DNA from 4 places in the Neobacillus sp. plas4 genome. Region 1 is predicted to be linked to each of the others. Evidence: predicted binding sites of a transcription regulator. Region 1 holds the regulator's gene; each other region holds the start of a gene.
What was found. Region 1 encodes Rex, which represses fermentation and respiration genes when NADH is low (regulators of the CRP and FNR family bind a similar motif). Its sites were predicted from a motif close to TTGTGAAATATTTCACAA; they were not measured.
Positions count from the first base shown of each region.

Region 2: the regulator Rex is predicted to act here: its motif matches at 2,349-2,366, upstream of AC2TFD_RS07805 (TIGR04053 family radical SAM/SPASM domain-containing protein).
Region 3: the regulator Rex is predicted to act here: its motif matches at 2,088-2,105, upstream of yumC (ferredoxin--NADP reductase 2).
Region 4: the regulator Rex is predicted to act here: its motif matches at 3,318-3,335, upstream of hcp (hydroxylamine reductase).

Region 1 is NZ_CM170152.1:287,959-292,638, forward strand. Features, by position in the region: gene AC2TFD_RS01535 (ABC-F family ATP-binding cassette domain-containing protein) at 1-1,351, opposite strand, end outside; gene moaC (cyclic pyranopterin monophosphate synthase MoaC) at 1,539-2,036, shown strand; gene AC2TFD_RS01545 (redox-sensing transcriptional repressor Rex) at 2,066-2,719, shown strand; gene AC2TFD_RS01550 (YhbD family protein) at 2,838-3,461, shown strand; gene AC2TFD_RS01555 (bactofilin family protein) at 3,475-4,191, shown strand; gene AC2TFD_RS01560 (cytoplasmic protein) at 4,205-4,680, shown strand, end outside.
Region 2 is NZ_CM170152.1:1,558,408-1,563,087, forward strand. Features, by position in the region: gene AC2TFD_RS07790 (Cof-type HAD-IIB family hydrolase) at 1-708, opposite strand, end outside; gene AC2TFD_RS07795 (prolyl oligopeptidase family serine peptidase) at 914-1,687, shown strand; gene AC2TFD_RS07800 (metal-sulfur cluster assembly factor) at 1,708-2,016, shown strand; gene AC2TFD_RS07805 (TIGR04053 family radical SAM/SPASM domain-containing protein) at 2,448-3,572, shown strand; gene AC2TFD_RS07810 (Crp/Fnr family transcriptional regulator) at 3,616-4,314, opposite strand; gene moaA (GTP 3',8-cyclase MoaA) at 4,544-4,680, shown strand, end outside.
Region 3 is NZ_CM170152.1:4,900,942-4,905,621, reverse strand. Features, by position in the region: gene AC2TFD_RS24840 (YuzB family protein) at 98-337, shown strand; gene AC2TFD_RS24835 (HesB/IscA family protein) at 453-818, shown strand; gene yumC (ferredoxin--NADP reductase 2) at 857-1,855, opposite strand; gene AC2TFD_RS24825 (NAD(P)/FAD-dependent oxidoreductase) at 2,200-3,417, shown strand; gene AC2TFD_RS24820 (NUDIX hydrolase) at 3,500-3,991, shown strand; gene AC2TFD_RS24815 (YuiA family protein) at 4,148-4,276, shown strand; gene AC2TFD_RS24810 (YuiB family protein) at 4,435-4,680, shown strand, end outside.
Region 4 is NZ_CM170152.1:2,930,334-2,935,013, forward strand. Features, by position in the region: gene AC2TFD_RS14575 (AAA domain-containing protein) at 1-362, shown strand, start outside; gene AC2TFD_RS14580 (hypothetical protein) at 696-848, shown strand; gene AC2TFD_RS14585 (hypothetical protein) at 845-1,129, shown strand; gene hcp (hydroxylamine reductase) at 1,479-3,149, opposite strand; gene AC2TFD_RS14595 (AAA family ATPase) at 3,588-4,680, shown strand, end outside.

The DNA of each region.
Region 1 (4,680 bases):
TTTCACCACCGCTCAGGGTGGAGACAATTTTTAATACATCATCACCCGAAAAGAGGAAGTTGCCTAAGACAGTACGTATTTCCTTTTCACTAATTAACGCCCATTCATCCCAAAGCTCGTTGAGAACGCGCTTATTTGAGGTCAATTCAGCTTGCTCCTGGTCATAGTAGCCAATGGCTAAATTTGCACCATATAGAACCTTCCCGGAAAGAGCAGGGAGTTTTTTGATAATGGTTTTTAGAAGAGTAGACTTCCCAACTCCGTTTGGACCTACTAAAGCAATACTTTCACCACGGTAAGCCCGCATGGAAATATTCTCAGATACCTTTTGTCCATCATAACCAACCGCAAGGGAATCCACTGTTAGAACATCATTTCCGGTCTGTTTCTCAATTTCAAAAGAGAAGGTTGCAGATTTCTCATCCCCTAATGGGCGATCCATCAGATCCATTTTCTCAAGCTTTTTGCGCCGGCTTTGTGCTCGTTTCGTCGTGGAGGCACGGGCTAGATTGCGCTGGATAAAATCTTGAAGGTTGGCTACCTCTTGTTGCTGTTTCTCGTATAACTTCAAATCACGTTCGTAACTGGCTGCTTTTTGATCGAGATACGCACTATAGTTCCCGATAAATTTTTGAATTTGTTTACGCGAAATTTCATAAACCTGCGTTACTACTTTGTCTAAGAAATAACGGTCATGTGAAACGATTAAGATGGCTCCGTCATACCCTTGAAGATATTGTTCCAGCCAAGTAAGCGTATCAATATCAAGGTGGTTTGTCGGTTCATCCAGGATTAAAATATCAGGCTTTGATAAAAGCAGTTTTCCTAACGCTAAACGCGTCTTTTGCCCGCCGCTTAGGCTGGAAATCATTAATGAGCTATCGTGAAAATTTAATCCATGTAAGATGGAGCGAATATCTGCTTCATATTGATAGCCGCCTTGTTCCTTGAATTTCACTTGCAGCTCGTCATATTCTTTTAGAATGCGCTCATAGCTGCTTGTATTCTCGATAGCAGCAGGGTCTGACATCTGCACCTCTAGTTGCCTGATGGCGGCTTCCATACGTCTTAATGATTCAAATACGGACAGCATTTCATCCCAAATTGATAAATGTGATTCTAAACCGGTATTCTGAGCTAAATAACCAATACTTACACCCTTTGGCTTAATAATCTCCCCGCCATCATGGGATAAATGCCCGGCAATGATTTTCAATAATGTCGATTTACCAGCACCGTTTCGTCCCACAAGTGCCACACGATCACGGGTTTGTAATTCTAGTTTTATATTCGATAAAATAAGGTCTGCACCATAGTATTTTGCTAATTGATTAACCTGTAATAATATCATTGTTTTCACCTCAATTACTCTAATAAGTGTACCTCATTCGGGGATTGTCGGCAATAAACTGCCTTGTTGTTGGGGAAAGTAAGGGGATAATCAAACATAAAATCATGTAATTTTTTATCATGAGTTCAAAGTTTCACAGACAAATTGTGAAAAATATAGTATGATTTTTGGTGGGAGGATACTGTTTATGTCTGAATTTACTCATTTTAACGAAGAAGGAAGAGCGAAGATGGTGGATATTAGCGATAAGCCAGAAACCACTCGTACGGCACTTGCTCATTCCAGCATTACTGTTAGTAAAGAAATTTACGAAAAAATAACCAATAATGAAATGAAAAAAGGCGATGTTCTTGCAGTAGCTCAAGTTGCTGCGGTAATGGCAGCAAAAAAGACGTGGGATATCATCCCGATGTGCCATCCTATTCCTTTGACGGGGGTAAATATATCTTTCTCATGGAAAAAGGAACATGATATGGCTTTTACATTAAATATTGCAGCTTCTGTCAAAACAAAAGGAAATACAGGTGTGGAAATGGAAGCGTTAACAGCTGCTTCCACATGTGCTTTAACCGTTTATGATATGTGTAAGGCAGTGGATAAAGGTATGGTAATTGGAAAGACCTATTTGGTTGAAAAAACCGGAGGGAAAAACGGAGATTTCCATAGAACGGAATCAGTAAGGTAACAATTATTAACTATAGGGGGTGGGAGAATATGAGTAATGAAACAATGAAAATACCACAAGCGACAGCAAAGCGGCTGCCCTTATATTATCGATTCTTAAAGAATCTACATTCCTCCGGTAAACAGAGGGTATCGTCAGCAGAACTAAGTGAGGCAGTAAAGGTAGATTCGGCAACCATTCGCAGAGACTTTTCCTACTTTGGTGCCTTAGGGAAAAAGGGATATGGCTATAATGTCAATTATTTATTAACATTTTTCCGGAAAACGCTGGACCAAGATGAATTAACAAAAGTAGCTCTAATAGGTGTTGGTAATCTCGGTACAGCATTTTTAAATTATAACTTTTTAAAAAATAATAATACAAGAATTGAATGTGCCTTTGATGTCGATCCAAACAAGATGGGAACAACTATCCGGGATGTTCCCATCTATCCGATGGATGATTTAGAAGAGTACTTAAAGAATGATGATATTCATGTAGCCATTCTAACAGTGCCAGCACCTGTGGCGCAGATGATTACCGACCGCCTGGTAAATTCAAATATAAAGGCGATATTAAATTTTACACCTGCAAGATTAAATGTACCTCCATCTATTCGCGTGCACCATATAGACTTAGCAGTTGAACTGCAATCTCTAATCTATTTCCTAAAGCACTATCCAACTGATGATACAGAAGAATAAGAGTAAAGACCTTTTCAGCAGCCGAAAAGGTCTTTTTTTGTCGATAAGAAATAGAGAGTGTGAACTTTACTAGCGTAACAGTGTTATGTTACACTGTATTTGGAAAGGGGTTATAAAGATGAATGAGGAGTTAATTTCAAAAAAAGATTTATTAGACTTGACCGGAATCTCTTATGGACAATTATATAGATGGAAAAGAAAAGACTTAATACCAGAAGATTGGTTTATTCGCAAATCAACGTTTACCGGACAGGAGACCTTTTTTCCTAAACAAAAGATTTTAGAGAGAATTGATAAAATTCAAACGATGAAAGAAAATCTATCCTTAGATGAATTGGCAGATATGTTTTCCCCAAATGTAAGCGATATAAAACTTGAAGCAGATGAATTAGTGAGACGTAACATTGTTTCTCGTCCAGTAATGGATTTCTATCTGGAAAATGAAAAGGGAAATCTTTCGTTTCATTTTTCAAGGATCCTGGAAGTATTTATTTTAGAAAAGCTGCTGCAGTCAGGAGAAATTAATTTGGATGAAGGGAAAATGCTCTTGCAGGTATTGATTGAAAACAGGGATCAAATCAAGCAAAAAAGAACGGACTTGGTGATGACGAGAAAATTAGGGGTTACACAATGCCTATTGCTAATGAATACGGAAGGATACCATTTTGATTCAGGAACGAAACTGGTTTCACATATTTCAATAAATGCATGTATGGAAGAAATCAAAGCGAGATTCGTATAAAGGGGAATGAACGATGGAAACGAAAAAACGAGGAGACCTCATCATCAATGGGCTTGGGTCATCTAATGGGGGACAATTTGAACGTGTTACCTTAAATGGTAAAGGAACGATTAATACTGATGTAGAATGTACCCAGTTTGAATGCAGTGGATTAGGGACAGTAAATGGGAATGTGGCAGCCGCTACAGCAAAGATTAGCGGGAATGGGAAAATAAACGGATCAATAGAAGGAGAATTCCTTTCGATTGATGGCACTGCAAAGGTTAAAAATCATGTGGCTGTAAAAAATTTAAAGGTATCAGGGAAAGCTTCTGTTGGCGGAAAAATCAAATGTGATGAGATAAAAATAAAAGGTAGAATGACGGTGGGAGAAGATTGTGAAGCGGAAACCTTTAAGGCAGAATCACAATTTACAATAGGCGGTTTGTTAAATGCTGATCTGATCGACATCACGATTTTTGCTGAGTGCAGAGCAAAAGAGATTGGCGGTCAAACGATTCTTATTAGACAAAAATCGCCATTTTTTTGTTTATTAAAAGCGTTCATTCCAACCCAACTAGAAACAGAATTAATTGAAGGCGATAGGATTGAAATCGAAAATACGAAGGCTGCTGTTGTCCGAGGAAACAACGTTACGATAGGTCCGAATTGCCTTATTGGTGTTGTAGAATATTCGGGAGAATTTTCGATGGATGAAAAAGCAGTGGTCAAAGAAGTCCGAAAGGCTTAAGGGGGGAAGAGAAATGGCAAAAATGCAAAATTTAACGATTAAAGGGTCTGGCAGTTATCCTGGCGGTCAATATGACAAAATCAGCATTCGAGGAGAAGGCACGATTGTGAATGATATCGAATGCTCCGTTATTCATGTGTATGGAACAAGTGAGGCATTAGAAAGTGTTAAAACAGGGTCGATCAAAGTGTACGGCGAGGCAGAGGTAAAAGGGGATTTACAGTCCGATGAAACGCTGATTATGGGATCAATGGAGGTTGGCGGCCGAGCTGGTTTAAAAAGAATTAAAATCCTTGGGATGCTGGAAGTGGGCGAGGATTTAACGGGAGAAGAAGCGAATATAAAAGGCAGTATATCTGTAAACGGAGACGTCGAATATGAAACCTTTGAATCAACAGGAGGGTTTGAAATCAAAGGTCTTCTTAATGCCGATAAGATAAAAATTTCATTGCGTTTTGGGCAAAGTTCAGCGGAGGAAATTGGCGGAGG
Region 2 (4,680 bases), 1.3 Mb from region 1:
CATTGCGATGCCGCGCCCAGCATACTCAAGCATCTCTAGATCATTATCTTCATCTCCAAAAGCAATGATCCTTTCAGGAGGAATATTAAAATAATCTGAGGCTTTTTTTAACCCAACAGCCTTACTTAAGCCAATTTTGATAATTTCAATGACATGCCATGGTGCCGCCCAGCTTCGATGGTCAATTACTTCAGCATGAACGTCTGATAAATGCCGGCGTATTTGCTTTAGATCATCTTCTTCAGTATGGATTAACAAACTTGTTGGAGAATCTTTTAAGTAGTCACGAAGATCTCCTGTCGTTATGAATGGATTGCCCATACCGAAAATATCTAAAAGTTTTTCGTCATGATAGTGAAAATAAACTTCATCAATGACTTCTGCAATGATGTTGTGAAATTGAAAAGAACGGCACGCTTCCACAATGTCCTTAGCGACCTTAATATCTAAAGGATCATGATAATATCCCCAGCTTGAATCAAGTGGGTGATGCATAAAAGCACCATTAAAATTTACAATTGGAGTATCTAATTGGAGCTCACGATAATACGGTTCACTCGAGCGAAATGGTCTGCCCGTTGCAATCATTACCACATGTCCTTCTTCTCTTGCTTTACTTAAAACGTTTTTTGTTTTTGTAGAAATGGTTTTATCATCTTTTAATAAAGTCCCATCTAAATCCAATGCAATTAAATGTTTTTCCGCCATATTGACTCCTTCTTTGATAGTTTTTTATACAATAAGGCTTAGCTTTAGAAAATTGAAGAATGTAATGATACACTACAACTATGAATTTCTTATTTTGTTGAAAATCAAATTTGTATAGATACTATGTTAACAATTTTATACCATACCTGTAAAAAAATTCACTTCATAAGAATTTGAATTTATGTATAAAGGAGGTCCTGCCTTAGTGATTATCGTTGAAAAAAGTTGGCTGAAAAATAACCCTTATCTACATATAGTAAATAAAAATGACCAACAAGAAAAACTTCCGTTCATCATTTTTAACCATGGATTTACCAGTGCAAAGGAGCATAATCTTCATTATGCCTATTTATTAGCGGAAAAGGGATTTCGAGTCATATTACCAGAGGCAATTTACCATGGTGAAAGGGAACAAGGTTTATCTGAGAACGCGCTATACAAACATTTTTGGGAAATTGTTATTAAGACCATCCATGAATTGAACGATTATAAGGAATACTATGTTAATGAGGGATTAGCTGACCAGGAGCAAATTGGACTTGCGGGAACTTCAATGGGTGGTATAGTTACATTGGGGGCATTAACCAAATATAAATGGATTAAAGCTGCAGTCAGCTTAATGGGAATGCCCGCTTATGAGGAATATCTACATTGGCAAATAGAACAAATGCAGAGACTCAGTATTGGACTTTCATTCACGAAGGAACAGATTGAAGAGCAGTTATCGTTTCTTCGCCAATTTGACTTGAGCCTTCAACCGGAGAAGCTTGGGAATCGGCCATTATTATTTTGGCACGGAAAAAAAGATCCAATTGTTCCCTTTCATTTAACCTACCAGTTTTATCAATCCGTTAAGGATGATTATGAGGAAACACCAGCCAATCTTCACTTCATAAGTGATGAAAATGCGGATCATAAGGTCAGCAGGGAAGGTTTACAAGCTGCGGTTTCGTGGCTCGAGAAACATTTATTAACTTAATATAGAGGAGTGTATGAGTAATGAATGAAGATTTAAAAGAAAATATTATGGGTGCATTAGAATTGGTAATCGATCCAGAATTAGGCGTGGATATTGTCAATTTAGGATTGGTGTATGATGCAGAGATGGATGATGAAGGAGTAGTAACGATTACGATGACGCTCACCTCAATGGGCTGTCCTCTTGCAGGAACCATTGTCGACCAAGTGAAAAGAGCGTTAGCTGATATTCCGGAAATAAAGGATGTAGAGGTTAATATTGTTTTTAACCCGCCATGGAATAAGGAAATGATGTCACGTTATGCGAAAATTGCATTAGGCATCCGTTAAATAACTCAAAACAGCAGAATGCATCTGCTGTTTTTTTCTGTTATCCGCAACAAACCCCAGCCTATGCGCAACTAATATCAGTTAACCGCAACAAACCTCAGCCTATGTGCAACTAATTTCTGTTATCCGCAACAAACCCCAGCCTATGCGCAACTAATTTCAGTTATCCGCAACAAACCACAGCCTATGTGCAACTAATATCAGTTATCCGCAACAAACCAAAGCCTATGCGTAACTAATTTCAGTTATCCACAACAAACCCCAGTTATGCTCAACTAAAAATGCCTATCCACATTTCGTCTTCACAAAAAGGACAAATGTATTTAAGCGGAATGTGAGGTAGTTCACTTATTCGTAGTGGAAACCCCGATATAATACAGGTAATAAGGCTGTTTGGTTTTGAAATGGCCGTTTTAGGAGGCGTTTCATATATGGCATTTGGCCGAGACTTTAATAAAGATCCATTTATCGTAATTTGGGAACTTACGCGCGCATGTCAACTCGCTTGTTTACACTGCCGTGCAGAAGCTCAATTAAGAAGAGATCCACGGGAACTATCCTTTGAAGAAGGTAAAAACCTTATTGATCAAATATACGAAATGAATAATCCAATGCTTGTCTTTACCGGTGGAGACCCATTAATGAGACAAGATGTTTTTGACATTGCTAAATATGCAGTAGATAAAGGCGTCAGGGTCTCTATGACACCAAGTGCAACACCTAATGTTACAAAAGAAGCAATTGAAAAAGCAAAGGAAGTAGGTCTATCTCGCTGGGCATTTAGTATTGATGGTCCCACAGCTGACGTTCATGATCACTTCCGTGGAACAGCAGGTTCTTTCGACCTAACAATGGGAAGAATAAAATACCTGCATGAACTTGAAATACCCATTCAAATTAATACGGTAATTTCTAGATATAATATTGAATATCTTGATGAAATGGCAAAAATGGTTGAAGAACTGGGCTGCGTTTTGTGGAGTGTGTTTTTCCTTGTTCCGACGGGGAGAGGTCAAGAATCAGATATGATATCACCTGTTGAGCATGAGAAAGTATTTAGATGGCTGTATGACCTCAGCAAGCGGGTTCCTTTCGACATTAAAACTACTGCTGCCCAGCATTACCGCCGTGTTGTTATTCAGCAAAAAATGCGCGAAGCAAAAGAAAAAACGGAGGAAATAAATTATTTAAGTGCATTAACAGAACAAGGCTTAACAGGTTCAATTGACGGACTTGGCCGCGCACCTAAAGGTGTTAATGATGGAAATGGGTTTGTTTTTATCTCCCATATTGGAGATGTCTACCCAAGCGGACTATTACCAGTTAAAGCAGGAAATGTACGTGAAACACCATTAGCAGATATTTATCGTGAGTCACCCATTTTTAAATCATTAAGAAATCCGGATTTATATAAAGGTAAATGTGGTGTATGTGAATTCCGGCATGTATGCGGTGGTTCAAGGTCACGAGCGTATGCGATGACAGGGGATTACCTGGAAAGCGAACCATTCTGTGTTTACATTCCAAAGGCTTTAAGAGAAAAACAAGCTCAATAATGAATAAGAGGAGGAAGCAATCATGTTTGATTGCTTCCTCCTCCTATTCGATGTTGCAATATACCGCCGGACAATTTTCACAGCCAATTTCGTCTTTTAAATATTGAAGATCTAAAATAGATATTTTTCCCTTTTTTACACTAACAATTTTATCTTTCTTCAATTCACTAAGGATACGGTTCGTACTTTCTCGAGAAGTTCCGCAAAAGTTGGCAAGCTCCTGGTTGGTTAATGGTAAATCTATTAATATTTCATTTCCTTTATGAATACCATAGCTATTAGACATTCTTATTAACGTTGAAATAAGTGCTCCGCGCTTTCCGTTTAAAACAAGATCACGAAATTTTGTCTGTGTTTTTCGGAAATGATCACTCATCCATTTCATAAATTCAAAAGCCAGCTTACTATTCTGGAAAATTTCACTTTCAATTACATCTTTTTTTATCGCAACAATTTCGCCTTCTTCTAACACTTTCGCACTTAATAAATATCTAGGATTATCGGTAAAGAGCGTTAATTCACCACAAATATCATTTTCTCCGCATATTCTTAACGAAAGTTCCCGGCCGTCAGAGGTAATTTTACTAATTTGTACTTTACCAGAAACAATTATAAAAAGTTCTTCAGCAAGCATACCTTCTTGAAATAAATAGCTCCCTCTTTCACTATTAATTTTCCGATCAGCAAACCTAAGTAACTCCTTTATTTCTATTGAATGAGTAGGCTTTATTTTTGTCATCATTATATATCACCTCAAAGTTAGTCACATTTCAGATTATTATTACTCTTATTTTAACTTAGGTGATGCCCGCTAAAAGAAGTAAACAATGACAATATAGTGAAAACTTATTTTTAAATTAAAAAATACCGTAAGAAATGGTAAGATAGTGAATAAAGTAACAGTATTTTTAATGAATTGTTGGTAGAATGAATATATTACTCGCTTTTTGAAAAAAATGGAGTTGATATAAATGGAAAAGACCATTATTAAAGATAAATTAAATCGTCCATTACGAGATTTAAGAATCTCTGTTATCGACAGATGTAATTTTCGCTGTCAATATTGCATGCCTGCAGATCAATTTGGTGATGATTTTGAGTTTCTGCC
Region 3 (4,680 bases), 1.5 Mb from region 1:
AAATATGACGGTGTTATTGACAGTTATACCTGTGTCGTGATATTTGACGTAGCTATAAAAAGATAGTAGGATAATAAGCTATGGAGAGGTGATAACCATGATACAGCCCATTATTGAATTTTGCATGAGTAATTTAGCCAGCGGTGCTCAAAAAGCACTGGAGAAGTTAGAAAAAGACCCAAACCTAGATATTATTGAATATGGATGTCTTGGTTATTGCGGAAAATGTGCTTCTACTCTTTATGCACTTGTAAATGGGGAAGTCGTAACGGGTAATACACCAGATGAGCTGGTCGATAACATTTACAAATATTTAGATGAGAATCCTTGTGTTTAATACAAAGGGGCGGATTCCGTCTCTTTATTTATATTCTTTAGACTTAATTAGTTGAGTGATGAACACACAGTGTATATACTATAAGAGAGACCTCAATAAAAGGAGGAAAATATACATGAGTAACGAAGTTGTAATTTTAACGGAAGCTGCGGCTCTTCATATAAAAGAAATGATGAAGCATAATGAAGAAGAAGGTGCCCTATTACGCGTGAGTGTTAAAGGCGGCGGCTGCAGTGGATTATCATATGGTATGGGATTTGATCATGAAGTGAAGGAAAATGATCTTCAATCCGAACAGCATGGAATTCAAATTCTCATTGATAACGAGGATGCCCCTATTTTAAAGGGTACGAAAATTGATTTTAAACAATCGTTGATGGGCGGCGGATTTACCATTGAGAATCCAAACGCCATTGCATCATGTGGTTGTGGTTCATCGTTTAGAACAGCTACGGCAACAGGAACACCTGAAGAATGCTAAAATAAAGCAAAAGGCGCCTGCTTAAGGCGCCTTCTGCTTTATTTACCGAACATAGAAGAACTATGAAGCGGCTGGATCTTAGCCTTTGGATCAATATATGCCTTAGCGTTGTTGACAGCAGTAGGTGCTTCTCCAAATCCACAGGCAATTAATTTCACTTTGCCTTCATAGGTACAAATGTCCCCAGCGGCATAAATTCCCGGTACAGCCGTTTCCATTTTGGAGTTAACGACAATCGAATTCTTCTCGATTTGTAAGCCCCATTCTTTAATTGGACCGAGTGAGGAAACAAACCCGTAGTTACAAATAACGGCGTCAACATCAATGGCTTCTCTTCCGTCCCCGTTAACCCCCGTTAGGACCACTTGTTTAATACCGCTGTCATCACCAATTAATTCAGCAGGTACAAAAGGGGTTTTCACATTTACCTTTGAGTTATGCAGGTTTTCAACACTATGTTCATGGGCTCTGAATTTATCTCGACGGTGAACAATCGTTACCTCTTTGGCGATAGGCTCTAACATTAATGCCCAGTCTACAGCTGAATCGCCGCCGCCAAAAACGACAACCTTCTGCCCAGCAAACTTGTTTAGATCATCAATAAAGTAATGAAGGTTTTTACGTTCATATTGTGCAGCGCTTTCAAGTTCCAGCCGGCGTGGTTGGAATGCTCCATTACCTGCAGTAATAATAACCGTTTTTGAATAATGAATTTCTGAATTCGTTGTTAATTTGAAAGTGCCGTCTTCCTGCTTTTCTAATTTCTCGACTGACTGTTCCAAAGCGATAGCTGGGTCAAACTTTGCCATTTGTTCCTTTAGATTATTAATCAACTCTTGTGCGCGGACTTTTGGAAATCCAGCGACATCATAAATATATTTTTCCGGGTAAAGAGCCGATAATTGACCGCCTAATTGTGGTAAGCTTTCAATTATTTTTACTGAAGCTTGTCTCATTCCACCATAAAAAGCAGTAAATAGACCGGTAGGACCGCCCCCGATAATGGTTATGTCATAAATTTTTTGTGTCTCTTGCACCCTGTATCCCCCCAACTTATGTAGTAACAGATTCCTTTCCTTATAATAGCACAAATAAATAATGTCCTACAAACTATTGGGGGAGAGGCAGAGTGGTCATTGCAGGAAAAGTGAAGGCTGTATAAAAAATAATCAAATAAACTACTTGAAAATGTGAAGAGTTTAGCATAATATGTATTGAGGATAGATGTTAATTTTTTGTGACAAAAAGAGGAAACTTTTGTGTCGCTTTACGTGAATTATATCACATACTTTTTTTCCTCTTATCAAATAAAAATGGTAATAGCAGAGGAAGCTAAGAACAAGTATTTATATTTAAAATAAAAAAGGTGGAAGTGATCACTTTGAGAAAGCCAAAAATAGTTATTGTCGGTGCGGGATATGGCGGGCTTATGACAACAGTTCGGTTGCAAAAGCTTGTGGGAGTAAATGAAGCTGATATTATTTTAATTAATAAACATGATTATCATTATGAAACAACTTGGCTGCATGAAGCATCTGCAGGTACACTGCATCATGACCGGGTTCGTTATGACATTCGTGATGTGATCGACAGAAGTAAAGTTGATTTCGTTCAGGATACAGTAGTGGAAATAAAGAAGGATGAGAAAAAGGTAATTCTAGAAAAAGGCGAAGTTGAGTATGATTACCTAGTTATTGCTCTTGGCGGTGAACCAGAAACTTTCGGAATTAAAGGTTTAAAAGAGTATGCTTTTGGGATTACAAATGTTAACTCTTCACGTCAATTACGAGAGCATATTGAATATCAATTTGCTACGTACAATATGGAAGAAGAGAAAAACGATAATCGTTTATCAATCGTTGTCGGCGGTGCTGGATTTACGGGAATTGAGTTCTTAGGTGAATTAACAAATCGTATTCCAGAGCTATGCCATGAATATGATGTTGATTTCCATAAAGTGAAATTAACATGTGTGGAGGCAGCACCAACTGTTTTACCTGGTTTTGATCCGGAACTTGTAAACTATGCTGTATCTCAATTAGAACGTAAAGGGGTAGAATTCTTAATTGGTAATGCCATTAAGGAATGTACACCTGAAGGAGTTATTGTTGCTAAGGGTGAAGAGGAACCAAGGATGATTCCTGCAGAAACGGTTGTTTGGGCAGCAGGAGTACGAGGTAATTCAATTATCGAAAAATCAGGTTTTGAAGCAATGAGAGGCCGTGTGAAAGTACAGCCTGACCTTCGCGTACCAGGATTTGATGATGTCTTTATTATTGGTGACAGCTCACTCGTCATCAATGAAGAAATAAATCGTCCGTATCCGCCGACTGCACAAATTGCTATGCAGCAGGGGGAAGTTGTTGCTCGTAACATAGCTGCATTAATCCGCAACAAATTGGATCTTGAAACGTTTACGTTTGATAATAAAGGAACTGTTTGTTCTCTTGGACATGACGATGCAATCGGTGTTGTGTTTGGTAAAAAAGTAACAGGTGCTAAAGCATCCTTTATGAAGAAAGTTGTCGACAATCGTTCGCTATTTATGATTGGCGGAGCTGGACTTGTATTGAAAAAGGGTAAGTTTAACGTTTTTTAAATATGAAATTTTGCAAAAGGGCAGAGATATCTGTCCTTTTTTTGTTATTATATTAATAAATATTTTGGAGAGGGGGGTTCTTATGAGCAGTAAAGTGAAACGAGGCAAAGTTTGGTTAGCAGTAAGTGGGTTAGTCAAATCATCTGAGGGACATTGGCTCGTGGTTAAAAAGCGGTATGGCGGACTAAAAGGGAAATGGTCTCTTCCAGCTGGTTTTGTTGAAGAGGGAGAAACAGCGGATGAAGCAGTGGTTCGGGAAGTAAAGGAGGAAACTGGGTTGGACTGTACCGTTAAGGGTTTAATTGGACTTAGAACGGGGGTCATTTCAGAGGAAATTAGTGATAATTTGCTTGTTTTTCTGTTAGAACCACTGAAAGAAGCTGGTATTAAACATCAGGAAAACGAGCTATATGAGGCAAGGTTCATGGCGCCGGAGGAACTCCTTCAAGAAAAGGATGCTTCCATTATGCTTCACTACCTTATTAATTTACAGGAAACGGTTACGATACCAAGTTATGATGGTCTAAATCCTGGAGATCATTTTAAGTACAGCGCCTATAAATTATTTTTTTAATTATTAGAAAATTTAAGCGGCACCTAGAAAATGGAAGAAAGTTTAAGGTGTATCCGTTTTCCTTTCTAATTTCGGTTGATTTTCGTCCTTTTCATTTTGTCAGTTTTTTGATATATTATCAGAAAATTTAAATAATATTTTAAGGAGATGATTTGGATGAATACGACTAGCTTTGACAATAAAACATGCGATTATTGTTTAGGCACGGGATATTTTCAATTGCTGCTTGGAGGTTCTGAAACATGTACCTGCTGTGAGGGATCAGGGGAAAAGCAGGAATCCTAAAAATGAAAGATGCTGATATTTGCTAGAAATGCTTCCTACTAGAAAATTTGGGAAGCTGCTTTTTTTGCCATTTTTTAAACTGCAAACCGTTGTGTATGGATTGACTCCTTTTTGGACATTCAGTAAACTAATAAATGATGTGTAAAGGGGGTTTTTCCATGCAAATGAGCATAGTTGTTTTAATTATATCGATCTTGTTATTCTTTGTGTTATTTTTTGGAATTGGTTTTATTCTTAATATGCTTTTAAGAATGTCTTGGATTATGGCAATTATATATCCGATTATTGCTATATTTATTATTGATAAAGTAAAGTTTATCGAATACATTACAAATAGTAAAGCGGCGTTTCAAGAGCTTGGTCAAAAGTTAAGTTTATTAGCTGCTGCTGATATTCTCATACTG
Region 4 (4,680 bases), 2.6 Mb from region 1:
AAGAACTGCATTTTGACTCTCCATTTGAAGAGCAAGTGTATCATCAGCTTAGAAACCTTGGATATGATGTAACGACACAAGTAGGGATGTCAGGATACCGTATCGATATGGCTATTATTCATCCGCACGATTCTTCCCGTTATATATTGGGAATAGAGTGTGATGGAGCCATGTACCATAGCACAACGAACGCCAAGGAAAGAGATGTTTATCGTCAGCGATTCCTAGAAAGCAGGGGCTGGACAATTGAACGGATTTGGAGCCGAAATTGGTGGAGGAACTCTTCTGCTGAGATTGAGAGAATTGATCAGAAAGTAAAGGAACTTTTGAAGAGTGATGTTGTTCGAGAGAAAGTCCTTTGATCATTTTAAATAACTTTATCATCCGAAAAAAATTATGACCTTCTGCAGAGAAATGTGATGGACGCATGGGTTTTTTCATGCGTCTATCTTTTTATATTTTTGGAGGGCCATATTAAAACAGTTGAAGGGGATGAAATCTATCCTAACGGAATATTCTACTCTAATATTTCGAGAACTCTTGAGCAAATTAATTCTGGTAAGCTAGAAGTTGAACGAGAAAGAATAAATTTAGATGAGTTGTTTAAAACCCATGTTCTCGCGGTACAGGTATGAGAGACATCTGTTCATACTTTGACACAAGGACAGTTCGACCGCCAGAAGGAGGTTGAAAAGGTGAAGCCAGTTAAGAAACGTTTAACTGTCGAGGAAAAGCTTGCTCTTTCTAAAAAATTAGCTGGAAGTGTTAAATGTTTTAGCTACAAGGGTGTAGAAGACGCAATAAATATAGCAAATCGTAAGTATGATCAGGAGGAAGAAGAAGAGTGAGTGAAATTTATCTTGTTGATACTAACATCGCGTTGCTACAAAATCTCCAAACCACGCCTGGATTTATTGTGTTGGATGAATTCGATAGTGCCCTAGATGAACATCGGAAGGTAAAAGTGTTTGATTTATATGAAAGTGAACTAAAAAGAAAGCTTCTAATTCTTACTCCAAAGTCACATGAAAGCACGTATTTAGATCGATTTACTAAAGCATTTGTTGTCCAACATGATCCAACGATTCCTCAAAGTAAAGTAGTGGATATTGTTAAAACAACGGGTTAAGGTTTTGAATGAAAAAATGCTGCAGTCACATTGGCTGTAGCATTTTTCAAAAGGAATTAAGTTTCAGGAATGGCCAGGTCTATGCAATAGATATTAGCATGCTGCAAGGATTAATATTGAACACAAGCACACATCCATTACCCCTTGCTGCATTAAGTAATCTTATTGTCAGGGAAGAGATACAGTAAATACTTGGTTTCTAGTAATAGAAAACCTAGCATTAAAATAGTTAAAGCCGCACACCTGACACATTATTTTCTAATAAGTCATTTAATAGTTTAATCCACATCATCGAGCGTTTTTATCGAAGAATTTCCGACCTAAAAAGCCGTCAGAACCGTCCCTCTGGTCATGATACACTTTCTTGAATTTCCATAGAGCTGTTCATGAACATGTCTATGTCGTCTTTTTTGTTTGAAATGCCGCCTACACCAAAATTTTCAATTAGGAAGTTTGTTATGTTTGGTGATAAGAATGCTGGTAATGTTGGTCCAACGTGAATATTTTTCACACCTAAGTAAAGTAAAGATAAGAAAACGATCACTGCTTTTTGCTCATACCATGCGATATTGTAAGATATCGGTAATTCATTGACACTTTCTAATCCAAATGCCTCTTTTAGCTTCAATGCCGTCATTACTAGAGAGTAGGAATCGTTACATTGACCGGCATCAAGTACTCTTGGAATTCCATTGATATCACCTAATTCCAGCTTATTGTATCGATATTTTGCACAACCGGCTGTTAAAATGATCGTATCTTTTGGAAGCTCTTCGGCAAACTCTTTATAATACGTTCTGCTTTTATGGCGGCCATCACATCCAGCCATCACAAAGAATCGTTTAATATCACCGTTTTTCACAGCTTCTACAACTTGATCAGCTACCTGAGCCACTTGATTATGCGCAAAGCCTCCAATAATTTCCCCTTTTTCGATTTCTACTGGTGGCTGGCATTTCTTTGCATGCTCAATCATAACGGAGAAATCTTTTGTACCATCTTCATTTTTAGGAATATAGGTTACACCCGGGGCAGCAGTTGCCCCAGTTGTATACATTCTACCTTTATAAGATTCCTTTGGCGGCACGATACAGTTTGTTGTCATTAAAATCGGACCGTTAAAGCTCTCAAATTCACGTGTTTGTTCCCACCATGCATTTCCGTAGTTACCGACAAAGTGGTCATATTTTTTGAATGCTGGATAATAATTGGCTGAAAGCATTTCACTATGTGTATACACATCTACTCCCGTGCCTTCTGTTTGTTTTAATAACTCTTCCATATCCTTCAGGTCATGACCACTAATTAAAATGCCCGGATTTTTACGAACACCGATGTTTACTTTCGTCATTTCAGGATGACCATATGTTGATGTATTTGCAGTATCTAATAGTTCCATGGCATGAACGCCGTACTTTCCACATTCCATTGAAAGTTCAATTAATTGTTCCATACCAACTGCACCATCTGTGATCTTTGCTAGTACTTTTTGCATAAACGCATTTAGCTCATCATTTTCATAACTAAGTTTTGATGCATGTTTTAAATAGGCAGCCATACCTTTTAAGCCGTACGTCACTAACTCTCTTAATGAACGAATATCTTCATCTTTTGTAGCTAAAATACTAACTTCTTGAGAAGCAGATTTCATTTCAAGCTGATAATTTGTTTCACCATACCAAGTGACAAAATCGCTTTTGTTGTCTAAAGTGTACCCCGTAATTTGGATTGCCGCTTTAATTTCTTCGCGGAGCTTTAATCCTTCTCTTACAGTATTCAAAAATTCAGTTTTATCCCAATTGGCATTTGTAATCGTCATAAAAAGACCATTTACGATAAACTGATCTGTTTTCTTTTGATTAACTCCGATCTCACGAGCTATTGTATTCACAATTGCTACTCCCTTAATCGTGTAAATCAATAAATCTTGCATATTTGCTAAATCATCTTTTTTACCACATACTCCAACAACAGTACAACCTGTTCCTTTTGCGGTTTCTTGACATTGAAAACAAAACATACTCATTTATATTCCCTCCAGTAAATGATTTACGATTTCTAATTTTCCTACAACAAACAGTTTCTTTTAGTTAGTGTGAATTTTTAAATAAATATCAAAAGAAATTAACAATATAATCAAATTGTTTACATAGCTATTATAAATTCGTATATTTTGAATTTGGAGCTCATCTTAAACAGTTCACAAACACTTCAAAAAGATTTGAACAATCCGTGACGTGAAAGGATAAGTGGATAACGGTTAAATGAAAAGCTGTCATCGATCATTTCAGTGACAACATTTTTATCGGTATGTTTAACAGGCAAATTTATAGATCTTTCCACTTCGACTAAGGGAAATGCAAATATTGTAACAAATCCTGTCTTGAATCGAACTCATGCCCGATAATTTTTTGCTAAAGGTATTGAAAATTTATACAATTGATTTAGAGGTGAGAGAATGAGTTACGAAATATTACAAAAGCACATGCTAAAGGATTCATACATAGACATTTCATTTAGAAGATATTTAGCCTTTAAAGAAACCGAAACATATGCGGAAGCTTATAAACTAGATATTCTATCCCGATTAAATGAATCTTTGCGAGGGCAGGAAATCAATGATCATACTGTCGTGGATATCGTAAAGAAAATACAAAAGGAGAATCCTTCTTCTGGCAGTTTTGTTCATTGGAGTAATACTGCAGACTTGGTGAAGTATGCTGAGTCACGGCCTATGGAAGTTGCGGAGTTATTGAATCAGTTATTTTATTCGGCTATCCCCGTTGAGGAGAGGATTGAAGGGTTTAGACAACGAGGGAAGGATTTCCTTTCATCAATTTCTTTGGGAGCACCGTTGTTTGGTTATTTATTAGCAGCACTTGATTACAAAAAATATCCACTCTATAAGCAAGAGGTTTTTACGGACTTAAAAAAATCATTTGGAATTGAGTTGAAACTAGGTACAGTTGGCACCAATTATGAAACGTATTTGTATATGTGTGATATTGCCCTTAACCATCTAAGTCCAACATATCCTGATTTAACGATGCTTGATATCCAGGATTTCTTTTTCTGCAGCACACAATACCAGCAAATTATGGTTGAAAGTGCCGTTGAATACTTAAGTGGAATGGCTGTTGAATTGAGCCAATATATGCAAGAACCAGAACTAATGTTGAAAGCTATTGCAGAACTTGACCGCGAACAGCTATATGCATTGCGGGAGCAGTATCGGAACAGTGAGAAAATCAATCTGATAAAATTTATGGTTGTTGATAAAATGATTGAAACCGGTTCGGTGAGTGTCTTTGATTTGGAAGAAATGAAAGATCAAGTAAAGGTACGATATGAAACGAATATTCTACATGCATGGAATAATTTCACGATTCTTTTCCAATTGTATTATGCTGATAAGAAACAAAAAGTCCAGGAGGAGCAACGGAAAATTCATGCTGCTATTCGACAAATGGATGAGTTTAAGGAAATGGATTTTGTCGAGAATAAGGTGTTGAACGGCTTTAATTGGAATCGAAATCTTGGCAATTCCGAAT